2 regions of the Mycobacterium sp. NPDC050551 genome follow, and region 1 is predicted to be linked to the other one. Evidence: predicted binding sites of a transcription regulator. Region 1 holds the regulator's gene; the other holds the start of a gene.
What was found. The regulator LexA, encoded in region 1, represses DNA repair genes until DNA is damaged. The targets are predictions, from matches to a motif close to CGAACANNTGTTCG.

Region 1 (15,895 bases):
ACGCCCCGGCGACCTAACGCCGCTTACCGAGCGCCTCGACCGCGGCCTCGGCCCACTGCCGCCACTGCTCGGCGTTCGCCCGCGCCTGCTCCGCGTCCTTGGTGCGCCCCGCCGCGGCGGCCTTCTCCGCCTGCCGCTCGTACTGCTCTGCGCGCGTGCGGAACTGATCTGCGCGCGCCTGCGCCTCGGGGTCCGACCAGCCGGTGGACGCCGCGTCACGGACCTTCTTCTCGACCGCGCGCATCCGCCGCTCCAGGTCGGCGCTCCGCTCACGCGGGACCTTCCCGATCGCATCCCACTTGTCGCCGATGGTGCGCATCGCCGCGCGCGCGGCATCGACGTCGGTCACGTCGATCCGCTCGGCCTCGGCCAGCAGCGCCTCCTTGGCCGCGGCGTTGGCCTTGAACTCGTTGTCCCGCTCGGACGTGGCCGCGTTGCGGGCGGAGAAGAACCGGTCCTGCGCACCCTTGAACCGCTGCCACAGCGCGTCGTCGACGTCCTTGGCCGCCCGCCCTGCGGCCTTCCACTCGGCGAGCAGATCGCGGAACGCCCCACTCGTCGGTCCCCAGTCGGTGGACCCGGCGAGCGCCTCGGCGCGTTCGCACAGCGCCTCCTTCGCCTGGCGGGCGCCGGCGCGGCCGCGGTCCAGTTCGGCGAAGTGCGAACCCCGCCGCCGGTTGAACGTCTCACGGGCCGCCGAATACCGCTTCCACAGCGCGTCGTCGGTCTTGCGGTCGAGTCCGCTGATGGTGCGCCACTCGTCGAGGATCTCGCGGAGCCGGTCACCCGCGGACTTCCACTGGGTGGCATTGGCGCCCAACTCCTCGGCCTCCGCGGCGAGCGCCTCCTTGCGGGCGAGTTGGGCCGCCCGGTGCTCCTCACGGCGGGCCTTCTCGGCCGCGGACGCCTCGTCGGCGTGTTCGGCGATCGCCGCCAGGCGGGCGGCCAGCGCGTCTACGTCGCCCAGCACGTGCGCCTCCGGAAGGGTCTCCGCCAGTGCGGCGGCCGCCGACTTGATCTTGCGGGCGTCGCCGGTGCCGGACGCCAGCCGGGTCTCCAGCAGCGCCACCTCGGTGTGCAGGTCGTCGAAGCGCCTGCCGAAGTGCGCGTACGCCGCCTCGGTGTCGCCGGCCTGCCAGGAGCCGATGGTGCGTTCACCCGAGGCGGTGATCAGCCAGACGGTGCCGTCGGGATCCACCCGCCCGAAGCGGTGCGGATCGCTGGCCGGCGGCGCGGCGACGGCTGCCGCGGGGCGTCCGGGCCTGGGCACCGGCCGTGCCGCACCCGGCCGGGGTGCCGGTTTCGGACCGGGCCGGGGAGTCGGCGCCGGGGCCGCGGGCGGCGCCGCGTCCGCACCGGTGTCGGCCGGTGTGGTCACCTCACTGTCCGCCGGTCGATCGTCGTCGGATGCCGTACCGGGCTCACTGGTCGTCATATCGGTTCCTCGCACCTCCGCGCGGAAGTTCCGCGCACTGCCGCGCGACGCGGCGCCTCGCATGTACCGACGTAATTGAAACAGGTCGCCGCCCGCGATGCGCACGCCTTCGCCGTCCCGGTTTGCAACCGGCGAGCCTTCCTGGGCAGGCTCGACGCCACACGCCCACCCGGCAGGAAGGCACCACCGCGATGGCCAAGGCGGATATCGCCGCGCTGCTGGCACTCGGCGCCGCGCTGTTCATCGCGATCGGCGACGTCGTCCACCAGCGGTCCGCCCACGAGGTGACCGACGAGCCGGTCAGCCACACCGGGCTGTTCCTGCGGCTGCTGCGCGACCGCCAGTGGTGGCTGGGCAGCGGGGTCTCGGCGGTGGGTTTCGCCCTGCAGGCCGCCGCGCTCGGCCTGGGCTCGGTGCTGCTGGTGCAGGCGATCCTGGTCACCTCGCTGCTGTTCGCCCTGCCGATCAATGCCCGGCTCACCCACCGGAGGGTGACCCGGTGGGAGTGGCTGTGGGCGGCGCTGCTGGCCGGCGCGGTCGCGGTGATCGTCACCGTCGGCAACCCCACCGCCGGTCAGGCCCGGGCCTCGCTGGAGGTCTGGACGTCGGTCGCCGTGGTGCTCGGGCCTGCGCTGGTGCTGTGCGTGATCGGCGCCAGGATCTGGTCGGGACCGGCCTCCGCCGTCCTGCTGGCGGTGGTGTCCGGAGCGCTCTGGGGCCTGTTCGCGGTGCTGACCAAGGGCGTGGTCGACCGCCTCGACGACGGTCTGCTCGCGGTGCTGCGGATGCCCGAGCTCTACGCGTGGGCGCTGGTGGCCGTGGCAGGCACCGCGTGGCAGCAGGCGTCCTTCCGGGCGGGCGCGCTGACCGCGTCGCTGCCCACCATGACGGTGACCGAACCGGTGGTGGCGTCGGTGCTCGGCGTCGTCGTCCTCGGCGAGGCGCTGCGTCCCGGCGAGGCCGGCTGGTTCACCCTGATCGCCGCGGCCGCGGCGATGGTGGTGGCCACGGCGGCGCTGGCGCGCGGCGAGGCGGCCGGCGCCGACACACCCGCCGGCCACTAGTTTGGTGGCGTGCTCACCGCCATCGCGATCGTGCCCTCGGCGCCGGTCATGGTGCCCCGGCTGGCGGGCGCCGCGGCAGTCGAGCTGACCGGCCTGCGCGACGCGGTGCTGACCGCCGCCGCGGCCCTGCCCGCCCGCTGGGTGGCAGTCGGCGCGGGCATGCACGACGCGGTCATCGACGAATCCCGGACGGGCACGTTCGCCGGCTACGGCGTCGACGAGCGCGTGACGCTCTCGCCGGGCGACGGCACCCCGCCCGACGACCTTCCGCTGTGCGCCCTGATCGCCGGCTGGATCCGCGGGCAGGCCCAGCCCGCCGCCACGGCGCAGGTGCGGGTGTATCCGGCCGGGCTCGACGCCGGCGAGGCGATCGAGCGGGGCCGACGGCTGCGCGCCGAACTCGACGCCCGTGACGACCCGGTCGGGCTGCTCGTCGTCGCCGACGGCGCGAACACGCTGACCCCGCCCGCCCCAGGTGGGTACGACCCCGACTCTGTCCCTCTGCAGGAGGCGCTCGACGACGCACTGGCCTGCGGGGACGTCGCCGCGCTGGGCGAGCTGCCGGATGCGGTCGTCGGCCGGGTCGCCTACCAGGTGCTCGCCGGCCTGGCCGGACCCGGGCCGCGATCGGCCGAGGAGTTCTACCGCGGCGCGCCCTACGGGGTGGGCTACTTCGCCGGCCTGTGGACGCCGTGAGCGTTCGGCCGCTGGCCGTCATCGGGCCCACCGGCACCGGCAAGTCGGCGCTGGCTCTCGCCGTCGCGGAGCGGATCGGCGGTGAGATCGTCAACGCCGACGCCATGCAGCTCTACCGCGGCATGGACATCGGCACGGCGAAGACACCGGTGGCCGAGCGACGGGGCGTGCCGCACCACCAACTCGACGTGCTCGACGTGACCGAGACCGCGACCGTCGCGCGGTACCAGGCCGCCGCGGCCGCCGATGTCGAGGCGATCGCGGCGCGTGGCGCGGTGCCGGTGATCGTCGGCGGGTCGATGCTCTACGTCCAGTCGCTGCTCGACGAGTGGTCGTTCCCGGCCACCGACCCCGCGGTGCGCGCCCGCTACGAGCAGCGGCTCGCAGAGGCCGGGGTGGCCGCGCTGCACCGCGAGCTGGCCGCCGTCGACGCCGACGCCGCCGCAGCCATCCTGCCCACCGACGGGCGACGCATCGTGCGCGCGCTGGAGGTGGTGGAGCTGACCGGCCGACCGTTTGCGGCCTCGGCGCCCGCCATCGGCGCGCCGCCGCGCTGGGACACCGCCATCGTCGGGTTAGATTGGCCGACAACAATTCTCGACGAGCGGCTGGCGCAGCGCACCGACACCATGTTCGCGGACGGCCTGGTCGGTGAGGTCACCGCGCTGCTGGGCCGCGGACTGCGCGACGGCGTCACCGCGGCCCGCGCGCTGGGCTACGCGCAGGTGATCGCCGACCTGGACGGTGGCGGCGACGGCATGGCGGCCCGCGAACCGACCTTCGTCGGCACCCGCCGCTACGTCCGCAGGCAGCGGTCCTGGTTCCGCCGCGATCACCGCACCACCTGGCTCGACGGGGCTGCGGCCGACACTGTGGACCGGGCGCTGGCCGTGTGGCGGCGGGCAGGAAGGACGTGACACGTATCCTGACCAGGTGAAGTTCGCCAAGGGGCACGGCACGCAGAACGACTTCGTCGTGCTGCCGGACCTCGACGCGCGGGTGGACCTTGCGCCCGCTGCGGTGGCCGCACTCTGCGACCGCCGCCGCGGCCTCGGCGCCGACGGCGTGCTCCGGGTGACCACGGCAGGCGCCGCGCTGGCCACAGGCGTGTTCGACCGGCTTCCCGACGGGGTGGCCGACGGCGACTGGTACATGGACTACCGCAACGCCGACGGCTCGATCGCCCAGATGTGCGGCAACGGCGTCCGGGTGTTCGCGCACTACCTGCGCGCCAGCGGTCTGGAGTCGCGGGACGAATTCGTCGTCGGCTCGCTGGCCGGTCCGCGGCCGGTGGTGCTGCACCAGGTCGATCGACTGTCGGCCGACGTCACCGTCGAGATGGGCAAGGCCAACCAGCTCGGACCGGGCTCTGCCACCGTCGGCGGCCGGGTCTTCGCCGGCCTGGCGGTGGACGTCGGCAACCCGCACCTGGCCTGCGTCGACGCCTCTCTGACCGCCGCGGACCTTGCCGCACTCGACGTCGCCGCGCCGGTGCACTTCGACACCGCCCAGTTCCCGCAGGGTGTCAACGTCGAGGTGCTCACCGCGCCGGTGGATGGTGCGGTGTCGATGCGGGTGCACGAACGCGGAGTGGGGGAGACCCGCTCATGCGGAACGGGCACGGTCGCCGCCGCGGTGGCCGCACTCGCGCACGACAGCGCCCAGACCGGGCAGCTGACGGTCGTCGTCCCCGGTGGCAGCGTCGTCGTCACGGTCACCGAGGCGACCAGCTACCTGCGCGGACCGTCGGTGCTGCTGGCGGACGGGGAGCTCGCCGAAGAATGGTGGCGCTCCCATCTGCGTTAATCGAGGTGCATGACACATGGACTCCGTGCGAACCTTGATTCGCCTATGACTCATCCCGAATACAACCGCAACATCCCGAGCACCGGTGAGCTCGCGCTCGAAGACCGCGCGTCGCTTCGCCGCGTCGCCGGACTGTCCACCGAACTCGCCGACGTCTCCGAGGTCGAATACCGCCAGCTGCGTCTCGAACGCGTCGTGCTGGTGGGCGTCTGGACCGAGGGCAGCGCCGCCGACGCGGACGCCAGCCTCGCCGAACTCGCCGCGTTGGCCGAGACCGCCGGTTCGGAGGTGCTCGAAGGACTGATCCAGCGCCGCGACAAACCCGACGCCTCGACCTACATCGGTTCCGGCAAGGCCCAGGAGCTCCGCGAGATCGTCCTGGCCACCGGCGCCGACACCGTCATCTGCGACGGCGAGCTGAGTCCCGCTCAGCTCAACGCGCTGGAGAAGGCGGTCAAGGTGAAGGTGATCGACCGCACGGCGCTGATCCTCGACATCTTCGCCCAGCACGCCACCAGCCGCGAGGGCAAGTCGCAGGTGTCGCTGGCCCAGATGGAGTACATGCTGCCCCGGCTTCGCGGCTGGGGTGAGTCGATGTCCCGTCAGGGTGGCGGCGCGGGCGGTAGCGGCGGCGGCGTCGGCACCCGCGGTCCCGGCGAGACCAAGATCGAGACCGATCGGCGCCGGATCCGCGAGCGCATGTCGAAACTGCGCCGCGAGATCAAGGACATGAAGAAGATCCGCGACACCCAGCGCAGTGTCAGGCGTCGAAGCGACGTCGCCGCCCTGGCGATCGTGGGCTACACCAACGCCGGCAAGTCGAGCCTGCTCAACGCGCTCACCGGGGCCGGCGTGCTGGTCGAGAACGCATTGTTCGCCACCCTCGAACCGACTACGCGCCGAGGCGAATTCGACGACGGGCGGCCGTTCGTGCTGACCGACACCGTCGGCTTCGTCCGGCATCTGCCCACCCAGCTGGTGGAGGCGTTCCGCTCCACACTGGAGGAGGTCGTCGACGCCGACCTGCTGGTCCACGTCATCGACGGGTCCGACGTCAACCCGCTGGCACAGGTCAACGCCGTGCGGCAGGTGATCAACGACGTCGCGGCCGACTACGACATGGCGCCGCCGCCCGAACTCGTGGTGGTCAACAAGGTCGACGCCGCGAGCGGGCTGACGCTGGCCCAGCTGCGCAGCGCGCTGCCCGGTGCGGTGTTCGTCTCGGCGCGCACCGGCGAGGGGCTCGACCGGCTGCGCACGCGGATGGCCGAACTGGTGGAGCCCACCGACGTCGTCATCGATGTCACGGTGCCCTACGACCGCGGCGATCTCGTCGCTCGCATCCACGCCGACGGCAGGGTGGACGCCACCGAACACACCGAGCAGGGCACCCGCATCAAGGCCCGGGTTCCGGTCGCGCTGTCCGCCGGCCTTCGGGACTTCGCCACCTTCTAGCTGTTCATCGCGCCGACACTACGGTTGTTGACACCTCTTCTCGGCTTTCTCGTCAACAACCGTCGTCTCGGCGGTCGTGAAGCACCGGCGGCTCGTGGGCCCGCACGGGCGGCGGGGTGCCGCAGAACTTCTCGACCTCGACCAGCACGTGCGCCCCGGTACAGCCCTGCGCCAGCGACGACGTCCCGACGTCCTCGGTGAGCACGTTCGGATTGCCGTGCACGCACAGGGAATCCGGGTCGCTGGGATCGGCCGGGTCGTACCACGCGCCGGTCGGCAACTGCACCACCTGCGGGCGCAGCCGGTCGTCGACGACGACGCCGGCCAGGCACGCGCCGCGGTCGTTGAACACCCGTGCGACGTCGCCGCCTGCCAGCCCGCGAGCTGCTGCGTCGGTCGGATGCATCCGGATCGCCTCGCGCTCAGCCACTTTCGCGGCCTGACTGGTGGCGCCGCCGTCGAGCTGCCCGTGCAGCCGCGACGCCGGCTGGTTGGCCAGCAGGTGCAGCGGGTAGCGCCGCGCGCGGTCACCGCCGAGCCATTCGGTGGGCTCGTACCACCGCGGATGGCCCGCGCAGTCGGCGTAGCCGAACCCGTCGATGTCGGCGGAGAAGATCTCGATGAGTCCGCTCGGGGTGCCCAGCCGGTGTGCCCGCGGATCGGCACGGAAGTCCGAGAGCAGTGTCAGCCCATCGTCGGTCGGCAGCCGCAGCCGCCCCGCCCGCCAGAACTCCTCGAACGTCGGCACATCGAAATCCAGCCCGGCCGACCACTTCTCGTAGAGATGCGCCAGCCACTGACGGGCGGTGCGGCCCTCGGTGAACTGCTCGCCGAATCCGAGGCGGTCGGCGAGTGCGGCGAACGTCGTGTAGTCGTCGCGGGACTGTGCGAAGGGCTCGGCCAGTTTCGGCATCGCCATCAGCATCGGGTCGTTGCGCGATCCCGAGTAGTCGTCGCGTTCGAACGCGGTGGTCGACGGGATGACGATGTCGGCGTGCCGGGCCATCGCCGTCCAGTACGGCTCGTGCACCACCACGGTGTCGGGCCGGCCCAGTGCACGGCGCAACCGGGGGATGTCCTGGTGGTGGTGGAACGGATTGCCGCCGGCCCAGTACACCAGCCTGATGTCGGGATAGGTGAGCCGCAGCCCGTTGTAGTCGAATTCGCGGCCGGGATGCAGCAGCATGTCGCTGACGGCGGCGACCGGGATGAACGTGCGCACCGGGTTGAGGGCCTGCGGCAACTTCGGCAGGCCGCACCGCAGCGGCGGCAGGCCCGGTTCGTTCATCGACCCGTAGCCGTGGCCGAATCCGCCTCCGGGCAGCCCGATCTGGCCGAGCATGGCGGCCAGCGTCAGTCCCATCCACGGCGCCTGTTCGCCGTGCCGGATCCGCTGCAGTGACCAGCTGACGGTGACCATCGTGCGGCCCGCCGCCATCCGGCGGGCCAGTGCGGTGAGATCGGCGGCGGGCAGACCGCAGATCGCCGACGCCCACCGCGGGGTCTTGGGCGTCGCATCGTCGGCACCGAGCAGATAGCGTTCGAAGTGTTCGTAACCGGTGCAGTACCGGCGCAGGAAGTCGCGGTCGGCCAGTTTCTCCGTCGCCAGCACGTAGGCCAGGGCCAGCATGATCGCCACGTCGGTGCCGGGCACCGGCGCGTGCCATTCGCACTCGCCGTCGACGTCGTCGCGCAGGGGCGAGAACGACACGATCTGCGCGCCGCGTTCGCGCATGCGGCGCAACGCATCCCGCGCAGGGTGGGCAGTGGTGCCGCCGTGGTTGATCGCGGTGTTCTTCAGTGCCACGCCGCCGAAGCACACCATCAGGTCGGTGTAGGCGACCATGACCTCCCAGTCGGTCGACCGCTTGAACAGGTCGTCGTGGGTGCCGACCACCCGCGGCATGATCACCCCGGTGGCGCCCAGGCTGTAGGAGTGCCGCGAGAACGTGTAGCCGCCGAGCAGTTTGAGGAAGCGGTGCACCTGGCTCTGAGCGTGGTGGAACCGGCCTGCACTGGCCCAGCCGTAGGAGCCGCCGTAGATCGCCTCGTTGCCGTGGGTGTCGACGACCCTGCGCAGCTCGGCGGCGAGCAACTCGGTCAGTTCGTCCCAGCCGACGGCGACGAACTCGTCGGCGCCGCGCCGCGCCGTCGGTCCCGGGCCGTCGCGCAGCCATCCGCGGCGCACGGCCGGCGCGGCGATCCGCGATCGGTGCCGGATCGACCCGGGCAGATTGCCCAGCAGCGGTGACGGGTCCGCATCGCCGGGCAGGGGTGTCACCGCGGCGATGTCGCCGGCGTGCACGTCCGCGGTGAAGCCGCCCCAGTGGGTGAGGCTGGTGGGGCGGGTGCGCACGGTCGCGAGTCTACGGCCGGAGGACCGAGGTGACCGGCGGGCCGCAGGCGACCAACCATCCGGTTGGTATATGTTGGCCGCACGTCCGAAACCCAGTACCGGAGGTACCACATGGGCTTGCCCACATCCGCGGCCATCAAGTACGAGCGCACCCTCTTCGAGGCCGAACACGACCTGTTCCGCGAGTCCTACCGCAGCTTCCTGGAGCGCCACGTGGCGCCGCACCACGACCAGTGGGAGAAGGACAAGATCGTCGATCGGGGCATCTGGCTGGAGGCGGGCAAGCAGGGCTTCCTCGGGATGGCGGTGCCCGAGGAGTACGGCGGCGGGGGCAACGCGGACTTCCGCTACAACACCATCATCACCGAGGAGACCTCCGCGGGCCGCTACAGCGGCATCGGCTTCAGCCTGCACAACGACGTCGTCGCGCCCTACCTGCTGCGGCTGACCACCGAGGAGCAGAAGCAGCGCTGGCTGCCGAGTTTCTGCACCGGCGAGCTGATCTCGGCCATCGCCATGAGCGAACCGGGCACCGGCAGCGACCTGCAGGGGATCAAGACCCGCGCCGTCAAGGACGGCGACCACTACGTGCTCAACGGCGCCAAGACGTTCATCACCAACGGAATCCACGCCGACCTGGTGATCGTGGTGGCCCAGACCGATCCCGACAAGGGCGCGCTGGGCTTCTCGCTGCTGGTCGTCGAGCGCGGCATGGAGGGCTTCGAGCGCGGCCGCCACCTCGACAAGATCGGGCTGGACGCGCAGGACACCGCCGAACTCTCCTTCACCGACGTGCGGGTGCCCGCGGAGAACCTGCTCGGCGAGGAGGGCCAGGGCTTCATCTACCTGATGCAGAACCTGCCTCAGGAACGCATCTCGATCGCCATCATGGCCGCTGCCGCGATGGAGGCCGTCCTCGATCAGACGCTGCAGTACGCCAAAGAGCGCAAGGCGTTCGGCAAGCCGATCGGCAGCTTCCAGAACAGCAGGTTCCTGCTGGCGGAACTGGCCACCGAGGCCACCCTGGTGCGGATGATGGTCGACGAGTTCATCCGGTTGCACCTGGAGGAGAAGCTCACCGTCGAACAGGCCGCGATGGCCAAGTGGTACACCACCGAGAAGCAGGTCCACCTGATCGACCGATGCCTGCAGCTGCACGGCGGCTACGGGTACATGCGGGAGTACCCGATCGCACGCGCGTACCTCGATTCGCGCGTCCAGACCATTTACGGCGGCACCACCGAGATCATGAAGGAGATCATCGGACGCAGCCTGGGGGTGTAGCCACCTGCGGTTTTGACATCCCGATGGCCGTCACGCGGCGCGCGGGAGGCCAACCAGCCGCCGGTGGCACGGTTTGCGGGGTATTTTCCTCCAGATCGGTCTCATGCTTTCTCGTCCGACGTCATCAGACGCCTCGTCGGCGAAAGCGCTACGTTCGGGCAAGTTGCCGGACCAGGGGAGGTTGGATGAGCTGGCGGCGGACCCTGCTGAAGGCGACGTTGGGGCGCGCAGCGGTGGGGCTGACGGTGCTGGCCGTCGCGCTGGCGCCTGCACCGCTCGCATGGGCGACTCCGGAGACCGACGCCGACGGCGCGATCACCGCGGCGTGGGACGCCAGTGGTGGACCGACCGGCCCGCTCGGCCCCCGCGACGGCGGCGTCTACCCGGTCGGCGCGGGATTCGCGCAGAACTTCGCCGCGGGCAAGATGTTCTTCACCCCGCAGACGGGGGCACACTTCACCCAGGGCGCGATCCTGGAGAAGTACGAGTCGCTCGGCGGGCCCGCCGACGGCGATCTGGGCTTCCCGACCATCGACGAGCAGCCGGGCCGGGTGAGCCCGGAGAGCCGCAACACCACCTTCAGCGCCGCCGACAACCCGGTGATCTTCTGGACCCCGGCCACCGGCGCGCGCGTGGTTCGCGGCGCCGTCAACGCGGCGTGGGACAAGCTCGGTGGATCCGCGGGGCCGCTCGGGGTGCCCGCCGAGGACGAGGTCTACCGCGGCGACCAGGTGTCGCAGAAGTTCACCGGCGGGGAACTGACGTGGAACCGCAAGAGCAAGGCCTACACCACGGTGCCGCCCGAGCTGGCCGGGCAGTTGGCCGGTCTCCAGGTGCCCGAGGACGCGACGTCGGCCATCAATGCCGCACGCCGCGCCGCGGGCGGCGCGCTGGGTCCGCTCGGCGCCAAGGAGGGCGAGCAGTACACGATCGGCGCCGACGGCGTCGGGCAGGACTTCGCCGGCGGAAAGATCTTCTACACCCCGGCCACCGGCGCCAACGTCGTGTCCGGCCAGGTGCTCGACAAGTACGAGAGCGTCGGCGGGCCGGAGGGCGATCTCGGCTTCCCGACGAGCAACGAGGCCGACGGCGGCCTGGGCGTCAACAGCCGGGTCAGCACCTTCGCCGCCGAGGACAAGCCGGTCATCTACTGGACTCCGGACTACGGGCCGGTCATCGTGCGCGGAGCGATGAACGCCGCATGGTCGAAGCTCGGCGGCGCGACGGGTGAACTCGGCGCTCCGATGGCCGACCAGAGCGAGAACGGCGAGGTGGTCACGCAGCGGTTCAGCGGCGGCGCAGTGTCGTGGGACCGCAGCACGGGCAAGTTCACCACCGAACCAGCCGGCCTGGCCTCTCAGTTGGCGGGCCTCGAGGTGCCCGGCCAGCAGCAGTCGCAGGCACCGGCCGGTGGGCAGTCCGCCGACACCGACTCCAAGCGGTGGTTCGAGCGGCCGTGGGACCAGTGGAATCTCTGGTGGCTACTGGCGCTCATCCCGGTCCTCGCACTCATCGGCCTCGTCGTCGGCGCGGTGGTGCTCAGCCGCAGGCGCGGGCATCGCGAAGACGGGCGCGGCGACGACGGGCCGTTCGGCGCGGCCGGTGACGGCTGGTACGACGACCTGAATCACGAACACGCACCCCACGACGAGCCACATCACGACGAGCCACACCACGATCCGCACCACGACGACGATGCGCTGTACGGCGATCGGCCGTATGCGGGGCGCGAGGACAACGGCGATGACGGCGCCGCGGTGCCGGAACCGGCCGGCTCGGCCAGTCCATGGGATCCGCGGGCGACCGAAGCCGGCGGTGCCGCTTCGCCCTTGGTTGCGTCGGCCGGGCTCGCGACGACGGCACCGGCGTTCGAGGCCGCGCTGCAGGAGAACTCCGATGACGTCGACACCACGCCCACCCGGGTGGAGGTGGTGGACGAGACGCCCAGCGGCAGGCATGCGGCGATCGACATCGACGAGCCGACGCCGGGCCGCACCGCGATCCATCTACCGGTGGACGGCTCGAACGAGCCACCGGAGGGATACCCGATCAAGGCCGACACCCGATCGGGTCTGTACTGGTCGCCGGAGAGCCCCGGGTATCAGGACACGGTGGCCGAACTATGGTTCGCCAGCGAGGAATTCGCCCGTACGAACGGATTCGTCAGAGCGGACTGAGCAGTCAGATCTTGCGGATCACGGTGACGACCTTGCCGAGCACCGCCGCGTCGTTGCCGGGGATCGGGTCGAACGCCGGATTGTGGGGCATCAGCCACACCTGCCCGCGGGTGCGCTTGAACGTCTTGACCGTCGCCTCGCCGTCGATCATGGCCGCGACGATGTCGCCGTTGTCGGCGACGTTCTGCTGACGCACGACCACCCAGTCTCCGTCGCAGATCGCCGCGTCTACCATCGACTCGCCGACCACCTTGAGCAGGAAAAGTGAACCCTCGCCGACGAGCTCGCGGGGCAGCGGGAACACGTCCTCGACGGCTTCCTCGGCCAGGATCGGGCCGCCCGCGGCGATGCGGCCGAGCACCGGCACGTACGTCGGCTCCGGCAGTGAGTCCGAACCGGCGACGTCGGTGGTGACGACCGCGGTGGCGGGATCGTCGGAGGCGCGGACGTCGACCGCGCGCGGCCGGTTCGGGTCGCGGCGCAGGTAGCCCTTGCGCTCCAGTGTGCGGAGCTGGTGGGCCACCGAGGACGTCGACGTCAGGCCGACGGCGTCGCCGATCTCGCGGATGCTCGGCGGGTATCCGCGGCTGGTGACCGACGCCCGGATCACGTCGAGAATGGTGCTCTGTCGTTCGGTGAGGGTGTCGAGGGTGCGCCGCCCGCCGGTGCTCGCCGGTGCGCTGCCGCCTTCGCCGATGTCCCTGCTGTCGTCGCTCATGCAGCCGAATGTAGTCGCCCGACGCCCGTTGATCAAACATGTGTTCGAGGTGTGTCGCGGGGAATGGGCGTCGCCGGGGGCCGCCCTGGATCGCGTCCGGGGACTTGTCGGTGGCCTGCTCTATCGTTTCGCAACAGTTCGATCACATGTTCTATCCATCGAACACCTGAGCGAGTATGTTTCGAACACAGTAGCGAACGACCACCGGCGGAGAGGGCAGGCAGATGACAATCGTGGAACCCCGGCAGAGTGAGATGCGACCGGTCGACCGGGCTGTGTGCCGGCCGCCGCAGGTGCGCAGGCGGCCGCAGTCCACCCGCCCCGGCGGGCGCCCCGTCCAGTACCGCGGCACGGGCGTGCTGGTGTCGCGGGCGTCGCACCGGCGCAGGCCGATCACCCCGTTGGCGACGGTGGGCCTGGCCCTGGTGGCCGCGGCGATCACGGTGTGGCTGGGCGTGGTGGCGCAGCTCGGCGGGGTGGTCGGGACGCCGGCGCAGGTGCCTGCGGAACTGGCGGTGGTACAGGTGCAGACCGGCGAGTCACTGCATCAGGTGGCGCAGCGGGTGGCGCCCGAGGCGCCGGTGGCGGCGGTCGTCGATCGCATCCGGGAACTCAACGCGCTGGACTCGGCGGCGGTCGACGCCGGCCAGACGTTGATCGCCCCGGTGGGCTGACCGCGTCGTGCACGGTGAATCGCCGTACTGCGCAAGGGGAGTGGCAGCGCCTCGTCGAGGCGCGCCGACCGCGACGCCGATGGGTCGTCCCGGCGCCGCGCAGGTACGCTCAGAGTGGTTCGACGTGCGTACCGGTCGACGAGGCGAAGGAGCGACGATGCATTGCCCCTTCTGCCGGCATCCCGACTCGCGGGTGGTCGATTCCCGCGAAACCGACGAGGGCCAGGCCATTCGCCGGCGGCGGTCCTGTCCCGAGTGTGGCCGCCGCTTCACCACGGTGGAGACGGCCGTGCTGGCGGTGGTGAAGCGCAGCGGCGTCACCGAGCCGTTCAGCCGCGAGAAGGTCATCAAGGGTGTACGGCGCGCCTGCCAGGGGCGTCAGGTCGACGACGATGCGCTGAACCTACTGGCCCAGCAGGTCGAGGACGCCGTGCGGGCGGCGGGCTCACCGGAGATCCCGAGCAACGAGGTGGGCTTGGCGATCCTCGGCCCGCTGCGTGAACTCGACGAGGTGGCGTACCTGCGGTTCGCCTCGGTGTACCGGTCGTTCTCGTCGGCCGACGACTTCGAGCGTGAGATCGAGGCGCTGCGCGAGCACCGCCGGGTGCGGACGTCGGGCTGACCGGTCAGAGCAACTGCCGGGCGCCGTCGCTGACGACACGGCCGGCGACGCGCACCCAACCCTCCGGGCTCCACCGGGTGTGGATCACCGAACCCCGCCCCTGCACGATCGTCAGGTCCCGGCTGAGGTAGTCGGTGAGGCGCACGGCGGCGGCGCCGGTCGCCTCGTCTTCGGGTACTCCCAGGATGGCCGCGAACATTCGCGCGCGCACTTCGCCCTTGTCGCGGTCGGTCCACGTCCACACGTAGTGCTGGGTGTCGTCGGGAAAGTCCGACGGGTCGGCTGCGGCGAGTTCGTCGAGCGAGGACACCTCGTGGATCGCGAATTCCGGCGCCCAGTCCGAGCGTGCGCTGACGGCGGTCAGGTCGCCGTCGTAGGCGACCTGCACGATGCCCGCGGGGACCTGCAGAGTGCGCAGCGCGGACCCGTTCTCGCGCAGCCACCAGGCCGCCCCGACCGTGGGGTGGCCGGCGAACGGGAGTTCAGTGGCGGGGGTGAAGATGCGGAGGTGCGCCGTGGTCGCGCCCGGCTCGGGAACGTCGACGAAAATCGTTTCGCTGTAACCGAGTTCGGTCGCTATCCGCTGCCGGTCGGCGGGGTCCACGGTGCCCGCGTCCACCACGCCGAGGGGGTTGCCGAGCTGGCCGTCGGCGTCGGTGAACACGCGCAGCACTGTCACGTCGGAAGCCATGCGCCGATGCTACGTGCTCGCCCCGCCGGGTTGGCCGGTTGTCAGGTGGCGCTGCGCTCGTCGGCGCCCATCGCGTCGAGCACCGCCACCTGGGTGCCGACCGATCCGGTCAGCGCGCCCTCGCGCAGCCCGTTGCGCAGCAGTGTGCGCAGCAGGTCCTGGTCGTAGACGGCGGGCTCGGTGGCGTCGATGAACTGCTCGACCACCTCGACGAACCGCTCCGGCTCGTCGTGGAACGGGAAGTGGCCGGCCTTGTCGAACACCTCGAGGCGCGAACCCGGCATCGCGGCGTGCGCCATCGCGGCATGGCCGACCGGGATGACCGAGTCGTGCGAGCCCCAGATCAGTTGCACCGGCACAGATTCAGTGAGGTAACAACGATCCAGCATGGTGACCACCTGGCCGCGCCAGTCGACGACGGCGCGCAGCGTCCGGGCGAACGCCGAGGACGCCGTCGGCTCGGGCAGGTCGGCCAGGATCCGCAGCATCTCCGGCAGATCGCGGCCGACGCGGGTGGAACCGAGTGCGGTTCCGGCGATGCGGCCCGCGGCCTGCAGTGCGGGCAGCACCAGCGGCAGCCGGAGCAGTGCCAGCGCCTCGCTGGCCAGCGGCAGCGACGCGATCCGCAGCGCCACGTTCACGTCACCGGTCACCCCGCCTGCGCCGACCAGGATGAGACGCTCCACCAGCTGCGGGAATTGATAGGCGAACTGCATCGCGACGCCACCGCCCAGCGAGTGGCCGACGACGGTCACCTGGTCGATGTCGAGCACGCTCAGCAGGTCGCGCATGCCGTTGGCATACGCGGCCACCGAGTAGTCCGCGCGGGGCTTGTCGGACTTCCCGTGCCCGAGCAGGTCGGGGGCGATGACGGTGAACCGCTGCGCCAACGCGGTCTGCACCGTGCTCCAGGTGGT
Region 2 (15,895 bases), on a different contig from region 1:
CGGGTGGTGGCCCACTTCCCCTCGGGTGAACTGCAATTCGACGCGTTCAACCGGCTGGGCATCCGGTCGCAGTGGACCAACACCGTGGTGCGTCGCTCGGGGTCGACACTGCACTGGGCGATCGACAGGCCCGCCGACATCCTCGACGCCGTGCCCGGAACCCGGCTGCTGGCGTGGGTGCCGGTGTTCGAAACCGACGCGTTCTCGACACTGAGTGCCGGCTACCGGGTGATGGCGGCGGTGATGAACCGGGTGCCCGGACTGCGCACCATGGCGCAGTTCCACCGCTACGCATTTTGAGTGCGTGGTCCCAGTACCGGTTGCCTGCGGCCGCCGGGGTTGAAGTCGGCCGACCACGGCCAGCGCCCCCGCCGGTCCGACCACACCAGCTGAAGCGCCCGCACATCAGCGCCATAGAGGTTGATCGCCATGCCGAGGTGGGCGTCGGGCTGCGCCACTTCGACCACCTCGAGCAGGACCCCGTCGGGCAGTTCGATCTCGTCGCCCGGGGCCGGGGGTTCCTCGCACACGCAGTAGTCGGCGACGGTGTTGAGCACCTGCAGTGCCCGGGGCGGGTCCACACCGGTGACGAGCAGTTCCGGGAGCCCGCACTCGTGCAGACCCACGGTGTAGGAGAACGGATTACGTTCGCTCTCGACGAACTGAACCGCCCAGCCGTGCTCGACGACCTTGTCGTACAGCACGTCGAGGTAGTCGGCGAGCGAGGCCTCGGGGTGATCGCACTGCCAGCACATCGGCGGCGTCCTTTCGTCAGTGGTACCTGCCCTCAGCGTGCACCCGGGGTCTGACAGGATCGGGCGGTGGCGACGGATCGCGGGCAGGTGCGCAACGGCGAGGTGTCGCACTGGTTCGCCGAACTCCCCGCACCCCGCCCGCGGCTGTCCGGCGACCGCGACGCCGACGTCTGCATCGTCGGCGCGGGATACACCGGGCTGTGGACCGCCTACTACCTCAAGCGCGCCGACCCGTCGCTGCGCATCGCGGTGCTCGAGGCCCGCTTCGCGGGGTTCGGCGCATCCGGCCGCAACGGCGGCTGGTTGTCCGGCCTGGTGCCCGGTGACCGCGCCAGGCTCGCCCAGCAGTACGGCAGGCAGCGCGTAGTGGCGTGGCAGCGGGCGCTCAACGACGCCGTCGACGAGGTCATCGGCGTCACCGCCCGGGAGGGCATCGACGCCGGCGTCGTCAAGGGCGGCACCCTGGAGATCGCCCGCAACCCGGCGCAGGCCGCACGGCTGGCGGCGGCGTTCGACGAGGAGCTGCGCTGGGGCGATGACGACGTGGCGCTGCTGACCGGAGATGAAGCGGCGCAACGGATCCGGTTCGCCGACATGATCTCGGCGTACCACACGCCGCACTGCGCACGGATCCAGCCGGCGCGCCTCGCCCGCGGACTGGCCGACGTCGTCGAACGCCTCGGCGTCGACATCTACGAGCAGACGACGGTCACCGCCATCGCGGCGGGCCGGGCCGACACGGCGCACGGCGCGGTCCGGGCCGGCACCGTGCTGCGCGCCACCGAGGGGTTCACCGCGAGGATGCCGACGCTGCGGCGGCGGTGGCTGCCGATGAACAGTTCGATGATCGCCACCGAGCCGATTCCCGAGCGGATCTGGGACGCGATCGGCTGGGAGGGCCGCGAGACGGCGGGGGACACCGCGCACGGTTTCTTCTACGCCCAGCGCACGGTCGACGACCGGATCGCCATCGGCGGGCGCAGCGTGCCCTACCGCTACGCGTCGCGCACGGACGTCGACGGCCGGGTGCCGGCGCGCACCATCGGCCGGCTGACCGAGGTGCTGCACGCGATCCTGCCGCAGGTTCGCGACGTGCCGATCGCGCACGGCTGGTGCGGGGTGCTCGCGGTGCCGCGGGACTGGTCTGCGGGTGTGGGCCTGGACCGGTCGACCGGGCTGGGTTGGGCCGGCGGGTACGTCGGGCACGGGGTCACCGCGGCCAATCTCGCCGGGCGGACGCTCGCCGATCTGGTGCTCCGCCACGACACCGACCGCACCGCGCTGCCCTGGGTGGGGCACCGTGCGCGCGACTGGGAGCCCGAACCGTTGCGTTGGCTCGGCGTGCGGGGCCTGTACACCGCCTATCAGCTCGCCGACCGCCACGAGGCGCGCGGCCGGGCCACCACGTCACCGATTGCGGCACTCGCCGACCGGATCGCCGGCCGCCCCCACTAGCTCTCTCGGATCGGCTCGCGGTGCGGCCGATGGGTCGCCCACGAATGCTTAGCCATAGCCGTGTGCCATGTGGTTTCCGAAAACGATTCTGAACGCCCATGACATGCATCGCTGCTCGTCATCGGGCTGAACTTCCTTCCGTAAACAAGCGGCGTCGATTCGGATGCGCAATTTGCCGAGCGATCCAGGTGACGAACCAATAGCTTCGAGGGGGATCGGCGCCGGCGAATGACCCAGAGAAACGAGAAACCATGAAGAAGTTTGCCATCGCTCTGGCGGCCGTCTGCATCGGCGGCCTGGCGGCGGCTCCGTCGGCCTCCGCGGAGCAGGCACCTCTCACGGAGGGATCGCACACGTTCATCTTCTCCGACGGCGCGACGAGCGCGGTGACCGTCGCCTACGACTGCGGTCCGGACTGCTTCTCGATGGGCGACGCGTCGTCGCGCGAACAGTTTCGTTTCGACGGCGCGCGCTGGGTCACCGCCAGCGGCATCTCGACCGCCGACGGGCGCAACTACCTCAACAAGAACGGGCAGTCCGCCACGGTGACGTAGCCGCGTTTCCTCCGGGGTGGGCCACCGCGCGCGTGACTGGGAAACCCGAGCCGTTGCGCTGGCTCGGCGTGAGGGCGCTTCACGCCGCCTATCGGCTCGCCGACCGGATTGCGGGCCGCCGCACTAACGCGCGGTCGAATCCCTTGTGTCACATCTGTTTCTCTGTCACAAAGTCGGCTGATCTGTCGGGGGGTCGAACTAGTGTTCGATGTATGGACGGGGCGGATGTGGTCGCGGCGCTGCAGGCGTGGGACGATGCCCGCGCCGGGCTGGCCGCCCTGCCCCTGGGCACGTTGACCGGCGCGGAGTTGGTGGCGGTCTACGAGCACCGCCAGCACGGGCTGCGCCAGGAAGCCGCGCTCGATCACACCGTGCTGGCCACCCTGACGCAGCGGTTCACCGCCGCGGACTTCGGTGGCACCGGGCTGAAAGACGTGTTGGCGCAGCGGTTACACCTCGACACCGCCGATGCGAAGAGACGCCTCGACGCTGCCGGCATGCTCGGACCCCGGTGGGCGTTCACCGGTGAAGAACTACCTGCGGAGTGGGACAACACGTCGGCCGCCTTGACGAAAGGGCTGATCGATCCCGCGCACGTCGAGGTGATCCGCAAGTTCTTCACCAGGCTCCCGCCGTGGGTCGACCAGGCGCCCCGCGCCGACGCCGAGGGCGACCTCGCGCGGTGGGCGCAGGGCATGTGCCCGGAGGATCTGCAAAAGCTCGCCGATCATCTGGTCGAGGTCATCGATCCCGACGGCGCCGAACCCGACCACGACACCCAGCAAGCCAAACGCAATCTGAAGATGGGTAAGCAGCGCCGCGACGGGATGACCCCGGTCCGTGGCGAGCTCGACCCCGAGACCGCTGCCCTACTCGACGTCGTGCTCGCCCGAGACGGCGCGCCCGGACACAACCTGCCTGAGGACCCGGGTGCGGGCGAGGTCGCCGAACGCGACATCACCGGCAACTCCGATCCGCGCACCCGCGAACAACGCCACCACGACGCGCTGAAGACCGCGCTACGGCACGCCGCGGCCACCGGAGGTCAGATCAACGGGCTACCGGCCACCATCGTGGCCACCACCACCGTCGGCGACCTGCACGCCGGCACCGGTTACGCCCGCACCGCCGGCGGCACCAAACTGCCGGTCCGCGACCTGATCCGGCTGGCCGGCCAGTCCCAGCACTACCTGGCCGTCTTCGACGACCACACCGAAGAAATCCTCTACCTCGGTCGCGCCCGGCGTTGCGCCACCACCGCCCAGCGGCTGGCGTTGTTCGCTCGCGACAGGGGCTGCACCCGACCCGGCTGCACCGCCCCGGCCTACCGAACCCAAGTCCACCACGCTCAGCGCGACTGGGCCGAGGGCGGACGCACCGACATCGACGAACTCGCCCTGGCCTGCCAACCCGACAACAACCTCATCGAACAAAGCGAATGGACCACCCGCCGACGCAACGGCCGCACCGAATGGATCCCCCCACCCACCCTCGACACCGGCCAACACCGCACCAACAACTACCACCACCCCCGCCGCCACCTCACCGACCGAGACGACGACGCAGAACCGGCGTAGCGGCGTGGCCTAGAGAGTCCTACTGGACGCCCGCTTCGGCCTTGGCCTTGAGCCGCTGCAGGGTGACCTTGATGTGCTCGGAGTTCGCCGTGTCCCGATCACTGACGCCGGTCGCGAGCACCGCCACCTTCTTGAACCAGCCCGCGCGGCGGTCCCACGTCCGCTCGGTCACCCGGCACCCGGTGCCCGCGGCCTCGATGTCGTAGCGCCAGTGCGCCACCGGGAGGATCGCGCTGCGGACGTCGAAGGCGAACACCCGGCCGGCGTCGGCATCGGTCACCGTGCACGTGGTGCTCCACCGCTTCGAGCCGTTCTCGTTGCGGCCCTTGAACACCGCTCCGGGCTGGGCCCCGTCGCCCTTCTGCCACTGCATCGCCGTGGTCTCCTCGGCCAGGTCCGCGAGCGTCGGCAGGTCGGTGATCAGCCGGTACACGGTCGCCGGATCGGCGGCGATGTCCACGGTTGCCTCGGCGGAGGCCGCTCCCAAGTCGGTCATCCGGCGATGGTAACCGCCGGACCGAACCCGGCGGACCGCTGCGGAAGAATCGCTGGCGATGCGCGGTTGGCAGGAGAAGAGTGGACAACGTACGCGTGAGGAGAACTCCGATGACCGAACGTCCCGTCCTGCACCCCACCGCAGAGCACCCGATCACCGTCACACCGACCGGAGCACGGGTGACCGTGCGGGTCAACGGCGAACTGGTCGCCGACACCACCGACGCGGTGACCCTGCAGGAGTCGACCTATCCCGCGGTGCAGTACATCCCGCTGTCCGACGTGGTCGCCGAGCGGCTGCAGCACAGCAACACCGGCACGTACTGCCCGTACAAGGGTGAGGCCGCCTACTACTCCGTCGCCGCGGGCGACGATGTCGTCGAAGACGCGATCTGGACCTACCGGAATCCGTACCCCGCGGTGGCCGCGATCGCAGGCCGGGTCGCGTTCTACCCGGACAAGGCCGAGATCACGGTCGGTTAGCGGCTGCGCACCAGGTAGCGCCGCTCGGCGTAGGCCAGGTCGTCGCGCCACAGCCGGGTCGCGGCGTACCGCATCACCGGCGCGAGAAGCGGCGCCGCGTACACGCCGTAGCCGAAATTGGGCCGGTCGGAGTGGGCGACCACGGCCTCGATCACCGCGGTGCGGGGCCTGCCGTCGGGCCCCGGACCCACCGGCGTTGCATGGGTTTCGACGACGCTGCCTGCGCCCTCGCCGTCGACGATGCGCATCACGATGGTGCGCGGGCCCGGCGCGGTGAACTCGGCGATCACCGGGACGCCGAGGCGGCCGATCCGGAACGTGACCGCCACCAGGAAGCGGTCTGCCTGCTCGGTGACCTCACCCTCGGCGGGCGGCGCGCTGAGCACGTCGAGCCGGGTGAACGAGTACGGGTGGAACCACGCGCCGTGCCAGGGGTCGAGCCGGTTGGCGATGATGTCGGCCGGCTCGCACACCCCCTCGAGCCGGGTGACGGCGTGCAGATAGGGCGCCGGTGGCCGCACCGGGATCAACGGCGCATCGGTGGGCTGTTCACCGCCGACGGCGTCCAGCCGGACCCAGACCAGCACCCCGTCGTCGTGAGCGGGGTAGGGCTTCCAACCGAATTCGCGGCGGTCACCGCCCAGCCGCAGGCCGTGCCAGGGGCACACCAGCGCACCGCAGTCCACGGTGCCGGTGGCGAGCTCGGCACCCAGGTGCGGGCAGCTGCCCGGTCCCACGCGCAGCTCGCCGGCGGCACCGCGCCACGCCACGATCTCCACGCCACCGACCGAGGTCCCCAGGGGTGTGCCGCCGATGTCGTCACTGGCGGCGAACGCGAACCAGTTGCCGGTGGGCCTGGCCTGCGCCCGGACCAGGGCGCGGTCGATGACGGCCGGCTGCGCGTCACGGTAGGTGGGCTCCTGTCGGGCCCACGAGATCTTCGGCAGCACCTCGAACGGGACCACCTTGTCCCACTTGGCTTTCAGGTCGGTGAGCCGGCTCATGACGCGGCCTGCTCCGCCCGTGCCACCAGCCGGCTCAGCGTGGGGGACCGGCCTTCGGTCGGCACCGTCACCAGGGCGTGGCCGGCGATGCCGAAGCCCTGCAGCAGTTGGTTGGCCGCGGCCCAGCCGGTGGTGGCGGCCCGCTCCATCAGCGCGACGGGCAGGTCGATCCGGATGCCGTCACCGGCCAGCGCCAATCCGTCGGTCGGGGTCGCCACGCCGGGCCTGCGGTCGAAGTCGCCCGGTGCGAACCGCGGGCAGTCCTGCCTGCGCAGCACCAGTTCGCCGACGATGCGGGCGTCCCGGGTCTCCGGATACAGCTCGTGCAACCGGGCCAGCAGCCGCCCGGGCAGCTCGTCGGCGGGTCCGACGGCGGCGTAGGAATGCAGTTCGACCACCGAACCACCGGTGCGCCCCGCCCATTCGGCGGCCTGGCGTTCGTAGCGTTCCAGCACACTGACATTGTCCAACGGCGGACGGCCGCCCGTGCCGAGAAAGGCCGGCCGGTCGGGGTGCACCGGCCGGTCGAGCCACAGCCGCTGCACCACGAACGGCGGTGCGGTGCCCAGCGCGTCCACCCGGGCCCGCCAGTCGGCGTCGCCGAGCGCGGGGGATTGTTCCACGATGCGGCGCAGCCCCGTCACGTCGGTGGCCAGCACCACGCCGTCCGCGTCCAGCGTCGCGCCCGAGTCGCAGCGCACCTGGAACGCCTGTGCCCCAGTGGTTTTCGCCACCTCGCTCACCGAGACGCCGGTGTGGAAACGCACACCGAGCCCCTCGAGCCGCGCGCGCATCGGCTGCCACAGCGCTTCGTCGAAGTTCGCGTTCGCCACGTCGAAGACCAGGCCCTCGCTGGAGCCGAGGAAGTAGATGTGGAACATCGTGGCCAGCTCGGCCGCCGACAACTCCTCGGGCAGCGCGAAGAAACTGCGGGAGAACACCTCGAACGCCAGATGCCGGGCGGCCTCCGGGAAGTTGATGTCGCGCAGGAACTTGTCGGCGTCGACGTGGTCCAGGCGGTCGTAGATGTCGGGCACCGACACGGTCGCCAGCGGGCCCGCCGCCCGGCCGTCGACGCGGACCAGGTCGCGCAGCCGGAACGTCGGGCTGCGCAGCGCGAACACCAGAGCGTTCCACGGCGGGCTCTGCGGCAGCCCGCGGAACGTGTCCACCCGGCCCTTGGCGTCGATCAGCGGATAGTCCTCGACCGGCACCAGCATCCGCAGCCCGGGATCGATGCGGCTCAACAGGTGTCGCAGGTTGTAGTACTGGCGGAAGAAGGCGTGGAAGCCGCGGTTCATCGTCACCGGGGTGCCGTCGGGCAGGTCGTCCTCCCATCCGCCGACCCGGCCGCCCAGGTAGGGCTCGCGCTCGACGACCTCCACCTCGATGCCGCGTTCGGCCAGGCCGGTGGCGGCGGCGAGGCCCGCGATGCCCGCGCCCACCACCACGGCGCGCGGGCGGCGCGGCAGGCCGTCGGCGTTGCGGGCCCCCGGCGGGGCCGGGTGCAGCACGCGGCGGGGATCGGTCACGGTGCCACCGCGGTGAAGGTGTGCACGATGTCGCGCTGCCAGCCGGGCATGGTGTCGCTGTCGACGTCACCGAAACCGTTGCGGCGCAGTCTGTCGCGGAACGCCGCGGCGCCGTCGAACTCCATCACGCTGCGCCGCAGGTAGCGGTAGAGCGAGGCGTCGCCGGTGCGCAACCGGCCTGCGGGGATGATCACCGTCCAGCACACCGCGTTCCACACGATGGTGGCCACCCGGGAGTCACGCACCGAGTAGTCGTGCACCGCCAGCGGCGCGCCGGGACGCAGCAGGGTGCGGAACGTCTGCAGCTGCGCGTCGGGGTCGGGCAGGTTGCGGATCAGGTACGCGGCGAAGATGCCGTCGAACGGGCCGTCCACCCCGGCCGCCGCGAGATCCTCGATGCGGCTGTGCACGAAGCGCACCGATGCGGGCCACGTCTTGGCGGTGGCCTCGGCGAGCATGCCCGCCGATCCGTCCACCGCGACGATCTCCGCCTCCGGCGCCACCGACAGCAGTGCCGCGGTCGACAGTCCGGTGCCGCAGCCGGCGTCGAGCAGGCGCAGCCCTGCGCCGTTGCGCGGCAACCGCATTCGCTGCGCGGAGATCCTCAGGTGGTCCTCGTAGCCGGGATTCGCGCCGACCAGGCGGTCGTACGCGGCAGCCCCGGTGTCGAAGGCATCGGGGACGTGGTCGCGACTCAGTCCGGTCACATGGCCTCACTTTCCGCCGTCTCGCGGCGCAGACGCTGACGTTCCCACAGCAGCAGCACCGCGGTCACCATCGAGAACCCGAAGAGGAAGTCCTCCACCGGGATGTCCCACGGGAACCGGATGCCGCTGAAGTGGTCGTCGTGGTAGACGACGATCGGCGCCGACAGTTTGGTCAGCCAGCCGTCGACGGGGATCTGGAAGCCGAGCACGATCGCCATCGACATCCAGTAGGCGGGTCGCCGGAACAGCCCGGTGCGCAGGAAGAGCAGCTCCCAGGCGATCACCAGGAGCACCGACACGACCGCGGGCAGGGTGTAGCCGACGCCGATCACGCGGACTCCGAGGACCGGTCGCGCAGCCGCCGGAACAGTCCGAGGCAGGAGGTGACGGCGTTGTAGGTGAGCAGTCCGCACAGCGGGATCACCAGGAAGAACAGCAGTTCCTCCAGCGGGAGGCTGCCGATGCGGATCCCGGTGACGTAGTCGGGGTTGTAGGTCCAGACCTGCCCGCTGATGGCCAGCACGTCCCAGGTGACGAACACCGCCGCGACGGGCAGCAGCGCCGACGCGGTGCGGCCGATCTGGCGGTACACCCCGGAACCGAAGAACTCCAGCGGCAATGTGATTGCCAGGCAGGCGCCCAGCACCATCAGGTATTGCCAGTGATCCATGGCTACACCTTTACAGGGTTGGCCATCCGCGCGCGCCAGGCCCGCACCAACCCGGCGCCGGCCACCTGCAGCCGCCTGCCGGTGCCGACCGTCGCGCGCTGGGTGAAGATGTCGAAGTCGATCTCCTCGATGCGGTCCAGGATTTCGGAGTACAGCACCTGGGCGGCGCTGACGCAGGGCCGCGAACGGGGCGCCAGCAGTGCGATGCCGCCCTCGGCGTAGTCGTAGATCCGGCGGGCCGCCGCGTGCTGTTCGGCCAGCGCGCTGCGGACCCGGGCGTCGGTGCGCCCGTTGGCCCGGCACCACTGCAGCAGGTCGCGGTCCACCCCGTGCGCGGCGAGTTCGTCGGCGGGCAGGTACACCCTGCCGCGTTCGAGGTCCTCGTTCACGTCGCGCAGGAAGTTGGTCAGCTGGAAGGCCTTGCCGAGCGCGGCGGCGTAGGGCGCGGCGTCCTCACGGGGGCCGACGGTGCCGAGGATCGGCACCATCTGCAGGCCGATCACCTCCGCGGAGCCGTACATGTAGCGGTCCAGCTCGGCGCGGTCCGGATAGTCGGTGACGGTCAGGTCCATCCGCATCGACGCCAGGAAGTCGTCGAACAACTCCCACGCGATGCCGTAGCGGCGCGCGGTGTGCACCACGGCGTCGAGCGCCTTGTCGTCCGGATCGGCGGGCCCGTGCCCGTTCGATTCGGCGGATCCGGCGGTGCCCTTGGTCATCCGGTTGAACAGCCGGGTGGCCAGCCGCTGCAGGTTGTCGGCGCGCTCGCTGATCGGGATCACGGGGTCGAAGTCGTCGAGGATGTCGTCGGCCTGACGGGCGAAGCCGTACAGCGCATGCACGGCCGGCCGCTGCTCGGGCGCCAGCAGCCGGGTGGCCAGGAAGAACGTCCGACCGTGCCGGGCGTTGATCAACCGGCAGCGGCGGTAGGCGTCGCGCAGCGCAGGGTCGTGGACGCCGGCGGCGTCGAGTTCCGAACCGATCATGGCAGCCCGCTCCTCGTTCTCGTCGGCGCCGGACGGGTGACGGCTCCGGTGACCCGGTCGGCGGCCAGCCGACCGGACAGCACAGCGGTGGGGATGCCGACGCCGGGCACCGTCGAGGACCCGGCGAGCACCACGTTGTCGATTCCGCGCACGGTGTTGGCCGGCCGGAACGGGCCGGTCTGGGCGAAGGTGTGCGCCAGCGAGAACGGCGTGCCCGCCACCATCCCGTCGCGCGCCCAGTCGTCGGGGTTCACCACGTGCAGCAGTTGCAGGTCGCTACCGACGCCGGGCAGCCTCGCCTGCACCGTGGCCAGCATCTGCTCGGTGTAGGCGGCGCCGGTGCGCGCCCAGTCCACCGTGCCGACAGCGGTGTTGGGTGCGGGGGCCAGCACGTAGAGCAGGTCGCGCCCGGCGGGGGCGAGGCCGGCGTCGCCCGCGCTGGGCCGGGTGACCAACAGCGACGGGTCGCCCATCACGCGGCCGTCGTCGATGATGTCGCGGAACGTCTGCTCCCAGGCGCCGCCGAACAGGATGTTGTGGTGGCCGACGCTCTCGTCCACGGTGCTGCAGCCGACGTGCGCGACCACGGCAGAGGGAGCGGGCCGGATCGGCAGCAGGCGGCGTGGGGTACGGCCCAGCATCCGGTAGGTGGCGGGCAGCTCGGTGGTCAGCACCACCGCGTCGGCCGCGAATCGCTGTCCGTTGTCGGTGTGCACTGCGATCACCCGGCCGCCGCGCTGCTCCAACTCCGACACCGTTGCGCCGTAGTGGAATTCGACACCCGCGTCGGCGGCCGCGGCTGCCATCGCCGACGGCACGGCCCGCATGCCGCCGCGCGGGAAGTAGACCCCGGCGACGGTGTCCATGTAGGCGATGACGGCGTAGGCCGCCAGCGCGCGGTCCGGCGGCACCCCGGCGTAGAGCGCCTGGAAGGTGAAGATCCGGCGCAACCGCTCGTCGGCAATGAAGCGGCGGATCACCTTGTCCCACCGTCGGAAGCCGCCGATCGCCGCCAGTCGGGCCAGCTGCGGCGTCAGCAGCGACAGCGGCGAATCGAAGTTCGACCCGATGAAGCCGTCGAACTCCACCTTGTACAGCCGCGTCAGCCACTCGCGGAGCTCGGTGTAGCCGCGGGCGGCCTCGCCGCCGGCGAAACGCTCGATCTCGGCGGTCATCGCCGCCGGGTCGGTGTGCACGTCCAGCCCGGTGCCGTCGGCGAACGAGGCGTGATAGGCCGGGTTTACCGGCAGCAGCTCGACGCGGTCGGCCAGCGACTCGCCGACCGCGGCGAACGCCTCGTCCAGGATGTCCGGCATCGTCAGCACCGTCGGGCCGGTGTCGATGGCGTAGCCGTCGATGTCCAGGCGGCCCATCCGGCCGCCGGGGAAGGTCTCGCGTTCGAGCACGGTGACCGTACGGCCCCGGCCGGCGAGCTGCAGGGCGGCCGACAGCCCCGACAGGCCTGCGCCGACCACCACAACGCGGTCGGTGTTGCCCTCGACTGTGCGCATCAACCAGCTCCTGCCTGAGTGTCCGTCATGCCGCCCGCCGCGTGCAGACCGCGGCCATCTCGACCAGCGCGGCGCGCACGGTGGCGTCGAGCCGGCTGGCGTGTACGCGCTCGAGCGCGTGGGTGAGTTTGCGATCGATCAGCTGCTCGATCCACTGCACGGCGCCGGTGGCGGCGATGAGCGCCCGCCACCGCATGATGTCGGCGTCGCTCAGCTCGCGCTCGGCCATCAGCTCGTCGAGCTGGCGCCGCGCACCCGCGTCGGCCAGGTGGTGGGCGGCCATCACCACGCTGGTGGCCTTGTGCTCGGACAGGTCGCCGCCGGCCGGTTTCCCGGTCACCGAGGGCGCGCCGAAGATGCCCAGCAGATCGTCGCGCAACTGGAACGCCTCGCCGACGGCCGCGCCGTAGCGGCCGAGCAGTGCCACCGTCTCCTCCGGGCAGCCGGCGAGTGCGCCGCCGATCTCGAGCGGGCGGCGCACCGTGTAGTTACCGGACTTGCGCCGCGCGACATCCAACACGGCCTCCAGTGTCGGCCGTCCACCGGCGTCGTTGACCAGATCCGCAAACTGCCCGACCGCGAGTTCGGTGCGCATCGCGTCGTACCGCGGCCAGGCCCGGGCCAGGGCCGTCGCGCCCAGCCCGCTCTCGCGCATCATCTGCGCCGCCCACACCAGGCACAGGTCGCCGAGCAGCACCGCCGCCGAGGCGCCGAACCGGTCGGCCGACCCGGCCAGGCCGCGCTCGCGGTGCCAGTCGGCGAATCGCACGTGTGCCGACGGCAGCCCGCGCCGCATCGGCGAATCGTCCATCACATCGTCCTGCAGCAGGGCGAAGGTGTGCAGCAGCTCGAAGCTGGCGGCCGCGCGCAGCGCGGCGTCGTCGGGCGCGGCGCCGCTCAGCCAGCCCAGGTACATGAAGGTGGAGCGCAGGCACTTGCCGTCGCTGACGAAGTCGGCGAGTACGGCGGGAGCGATGTCCACTCCGGTGGCCCGCAGGTCGGCGGTGCACCGGTCGGCGACGAACCCGGTGACCGCCCTGAGCACCGCTGCGCGCACGTCGCTGCGCCAGACCTCGAACGATGCGCCGGAATTCCCGTTGGGCGGCGCTACCGCGATGGTCTGCACGGCGGACGCCAACGTGCGATCGCCGACACCACTCACCCCGACCCTTTCGACACGCGAACCGATACCCACTTCAAACTAGGGTGGACTGGACATACCCCCCACCCCAGCGGCCCAATCCGGGCCGGATGTCATCAACACGTCACACTGGAATCCCTGCGGAAACCGGGATGGAGCGGCCGCGTGGACACACACCGATCGGTGCGCCGCAGCGTGTCCTTCGACGGTCCCGCCAGCCCCGCGCTCACGCTGACGCCGCTGCGCCGCGGCCGGTACGACCCGTGTTTCCTCAACGCCGCGGACGGCGCCATCTGGCGGACCAGCCTGATGCCGTCCGGACCGGTGACGGCGCGCATCATCCGCGCGGCTCCCGACGCCGTCGACTGCGAGGCGTGGGGCGCCGGTGCGGCGGAGTTCCTCGAGGGGTTGCCCGCGCTGCTGGGCGCCGAGGACGACTGCTCCGACTTCGCACCGGAGGAACCGACCATCGCCGCTGCCCACCGCCGCGTGCCGCACCTGCGGCTGGCTCGCACCGGGCGGGTGCTCGAGGCGTTGATCCCCGCCGTGCTCGAGCAGCGGGTGCAGGGCATCGACGCGTTCCGCGCCTGGCGGCAGTTGGTGACCCGATACGGCTCGGCCGCGCCGGGGCCCGCGCCCGAGCGGATGCGGGTGCCGCCGCCCGCCGAGGTTTGGCGGCTGATCCCGTCGTGGGTGTTCCACCGGGCCAACGTCGACCCGCGCCGCGCCCGCACGGTGGTGCTGTGCGCGCAACGGGCCGACGCGCTGGAACGGTTGGCGACCAAGCCCGCCGAGCAGGCCAAGGCCGCGATGATGTCGTTGCCGGGCGTCGGCGAGTGGACGGTCGCCGAGACCGCCCAGCGGGCCTTCGGCGACGCCGACGCCCTCTCGGTGGGCGACTATCACGTGGCCAAGATGGTCGGCTGGAGCCTGCTCGGGCATCCGATCGACGACCCGGAGATGGTCGCGCTGCTCGAGCCGCTGCGGCCGCACCGGCACCGCGCCGTCCGGCTGCTCGAGGTCAGCGGACTCGCCCGCAATCCGCGGTTCGGTGCGCGGATGGCGGTGCCGAATCTGGCCGAAATGTGACGTGGGCACGGCACTGATTACGGTCTGCGACCCACGGGTATGCGAGCACGCGACGACTTGATCACGCGCAAAGGAGCTATCAATGACTCAGTTCACTGTTCCCGGCATGACCGACAAAGAGGGCGCCAAGGTCGCCGAGATCCTGCAGAAGCAGCTCAGCCGCTACAACGATCTGCACCTGACGCTCAAGCACGTCCACTGGAACGTGGTCGGACCGAACTTCATCGGTGTGCACGAGATGATCGACCCGCAGGTCGAACTGGTGCGCGGCTACGCCGACGAGGTGGCCGAGCGCATCGCGACGCTCGGCGCAGCCCCGAAGGGCACCCCGGGCGCCATCATCAGCGACCGGTCGTGGGACGACTACTCCCTCGGGCGCGACACCGTCGCCGCCCACCTCGCCGCGCTCGACCTGGTGTACGACGGCGTCATCGCCGACACCCGCAAGGGCATCGAGGAGACCGAGGAACCCGATCCCATCACCAACGACATGCTGATCGGCCACTCCGCCGAGTTGGAGAAGTTTCAGTGGTTCGTCCGGGCTCACCTGGAGAACGCAGGCGGCAAGCTGACCCACGAGGGTGAGTCCACCGAGAAGGGCGCCGCGAACAGCGCCCGCTCCAACGGCACCAAGTAACAGCTACCGAGGGTCAGGCCCGCGCTCCAGGCGCGGGCCTGATTCGTCTGCTTCCGCTTCCAGGTCGGCGAGGTCGGTCTCGGCGTCGAGCGTGTCGTCGCGGACGGGTCGGTCGGCGAGTTCTTCGTTGCGGCCGAACAGGTACGGGTAGGCCAGCCCGGCGATGGCCGCGCCCACCAGCGGCGCCAGCCAGAACGCCCACAGCTGCGCCGGTGCGCCGTCGCCGTTGAAGAAGGCGACACCGGTGCTGCGGGCAGGGTTGACCGAGGTGTTGGAGATCGGGATCGAGATCAGGTGGATCAGGGTCAGGGTGAGCCCGATCGACAACCCGGCGAAACCGTGCGGCGCCCGGTCGTCGGTCGAGCCGAGGATCACCAGCAGGAAGATGCCCGTCAGCACCACCTCGGCCACGAGTACCGCCCACAGCGAGTAGCCGCCCGGCGAGTGGTCGCCGAATCCGTTGGCCGCCATGTTCCCGGTCGCAGTCCAGTCCGCACGGCCCTGCGCCACGACGTAGATCACCAGACCGGCCACCAGTCCGCCGACCACCTGGGTGATCCAATAAGCAGGCAGCACACGCCATTCCACGCGCCGGGCCAGCGCGGCGCCCAGGGTGACCGCGGGATTGAAATGGCCGCCCGAAATCGTGCCGAAGGCGTACACGCCGGTGAGCACGGTGAGACCGAATGCCAGTGCGACACCGAGGAATCCGATGCCCAGGACGTAGCCGTCGGCGGCGGTGAACTTGGCAGCGAACACTGCGCTGCCGCAGCCGCCGAGCACCAACCAGAACGTCCCGATGAATTCCGCCGCCAGTCGGTGCGACATCGTCGGCTCACGCATGACCTGCCCCCTCGTCGGAGTGACCCCTGTCACAGGGTGGCACGCGACGCCGCCGCGGCGGCACCGTCGTTCTCCGATCGTGTCCCGATAGAGACGTCAGTCCGGCGGCGACGACGACGCCCGCTGCGCTTCGGCGGTCTCCCGGTTCAGCCGCTGAGCCTGGTAGATCGAGACGTTCGTGCGGGTGACGACGAGGTAGGCGATGCCGACGGCGACCATCGCGCAGGGGATCACCGAGAACGAGTCGGTCATCTCGGCCACCATGATCGTCACCGCCAGCGGCGCATGGGCCACGCTGCCGAAGCACGCCATCATGCCCACCACCACGAACACCGCGGGGCTGTCGGGCAGGCCGGGTGCGCCTGCGAGTTCTCCGAGTCGCCAGATCGCCGCGCCGACGAACGCGCCGATGACGATGCCGGGCCCGAAGATGCCGCCGGAGCCGCCCGTTCCGAT

Region 2: a site for LexA is predicted at 2,959-2,972, ahead of AB0K11_RS23300 (DUF222 domain-containing protein). Genes of this name have one in related genera too.

Annotation. Positions count from the first base shown of each region.
Region 1 is NZ_JBFARC010000004.1:204,064-219,958, forward strand. Features, by position in the region: gene AB0K11_RS17455 (hypothetical protein) at 1-17, shown strand, start outside; gene AB0K11_RS17460 (DUF349 domain-containing protein) at 14-1,435, opposite strand; gene AB0K11_RS17465 (DMT family transporter) at 1,627-2,499, shown strand; gene AB0K11_RS17470 (hypothetical protein) at 2,509-3,195, shown strand; gene miaA (tRNA (adenosine(37)-N6)-dimethylallyltransferase MiaA) at 3,192-4,112, shown strand; gene dapF (diaminopimelate epimerase) at 4,129-5,001, shown strand; gene hflX (GTPase HflX) at 5,047-6,456, shown strand; gene AB0K11_RS17490 (molybdopterin-dependent oxidoreductase) at 6,509-8,812, opposite strand; gene AB0K11_RS17495 (acyl-CoA dehydrogenase family protein) at 8,930-10,096, shown strand; gene AB0K11_RS17500 (hypothetical protein) at 10,282-12,273, shown strand; gene lexA (transcriptional repressor LexA) at 12,278-12,991, opposite strand; gene AB0K11_RS17510 (peptigoglycan-binding protein LysM) at 13,216-13,665, shown strand; gene nrdR (transcriptional regulator NrdR) at 13,823-14,287, shown strand; gene AB0K11_RS17520 (PhzF family phenazine biosynthesis protein) at 14,292-14,978, opposite strand; gene AB0K11_RS17525 (alpha/beta hydrolase) at 15,020-15,895, opposite strand, start outside.
Region 2 is NZ_JBFARC010000006.1:223,969-239,863, forward strand. Features, by position in the region: gene AB0K11_RS23280 (class I SAM-dependent methyltransferase) at 1-300, shown strand, start outside; gene AB0K11_RS23285 (DUF4262 domain-containing protein) at 288-755, opposite strand; gene AB0K11_RS23290 (FAD-dependent oxidoreductase) at 822-2,210, shown strand; gene AB0K11_RS23295 (hypothetical protein) at 2,462-2,764, shown strand; gene AB0K11_RS23300 (DUF222 domain-containing protein) at 2,977-4,341, shown strand; gene AB0K11_RS23305 (SRPBCC family protein) at 4,361-4,837, opposite strand; gene AB0K11_RS23310 (DUF427 domain-containing protein) at 4,948-5,319, shown strand; gene AB0K11_RS23315 (DUF5914 domain-containing protein) at 5,316-6,323, opposite strand; gene AB0K11_RS23320 (FAD-dependent oxidoreductase) at 6,320-7,855, opposite strand; gene AB0K11_RS23325 (class I SAM-dependent methyltransferase) at 7,852-8,553, opposite strand; gene AB0K11_RS23330 (lycopene cyclase domain-containing protein) at 8,559-8,894, opposite strand; gene AB0K11_RS23335 (lycopene cyclase domain-containing protein) at 8,891-9,232, opposite strand; gene AB0K11_RS23340 (phytoene/squalene synthase family protein) at 9,235-10,218, opposite strand; gene crtI (phytoene desaturase family protein) at 10,215-11,729, opposite strand; gene AB0K11_RS23350 (polyprenyl synthetase family protein) at 11,755-12,891, opposite strand; gene AB0K11_RS23355 (DNA-3-methyladenine glycosylase 2 family protein) at 13,036-13,959, shown strand; gene AB0K11_RS23360 (DNA starvation/stationary phase protection protein) at 14,042-14,596, shown strand; gene aqpZ (aquaporin Z) at 14,600-15,439, opposite strand; gene AB0K11_RS23370 (chloride channel protein) at 15,536-15,895, opposite strand, start outside.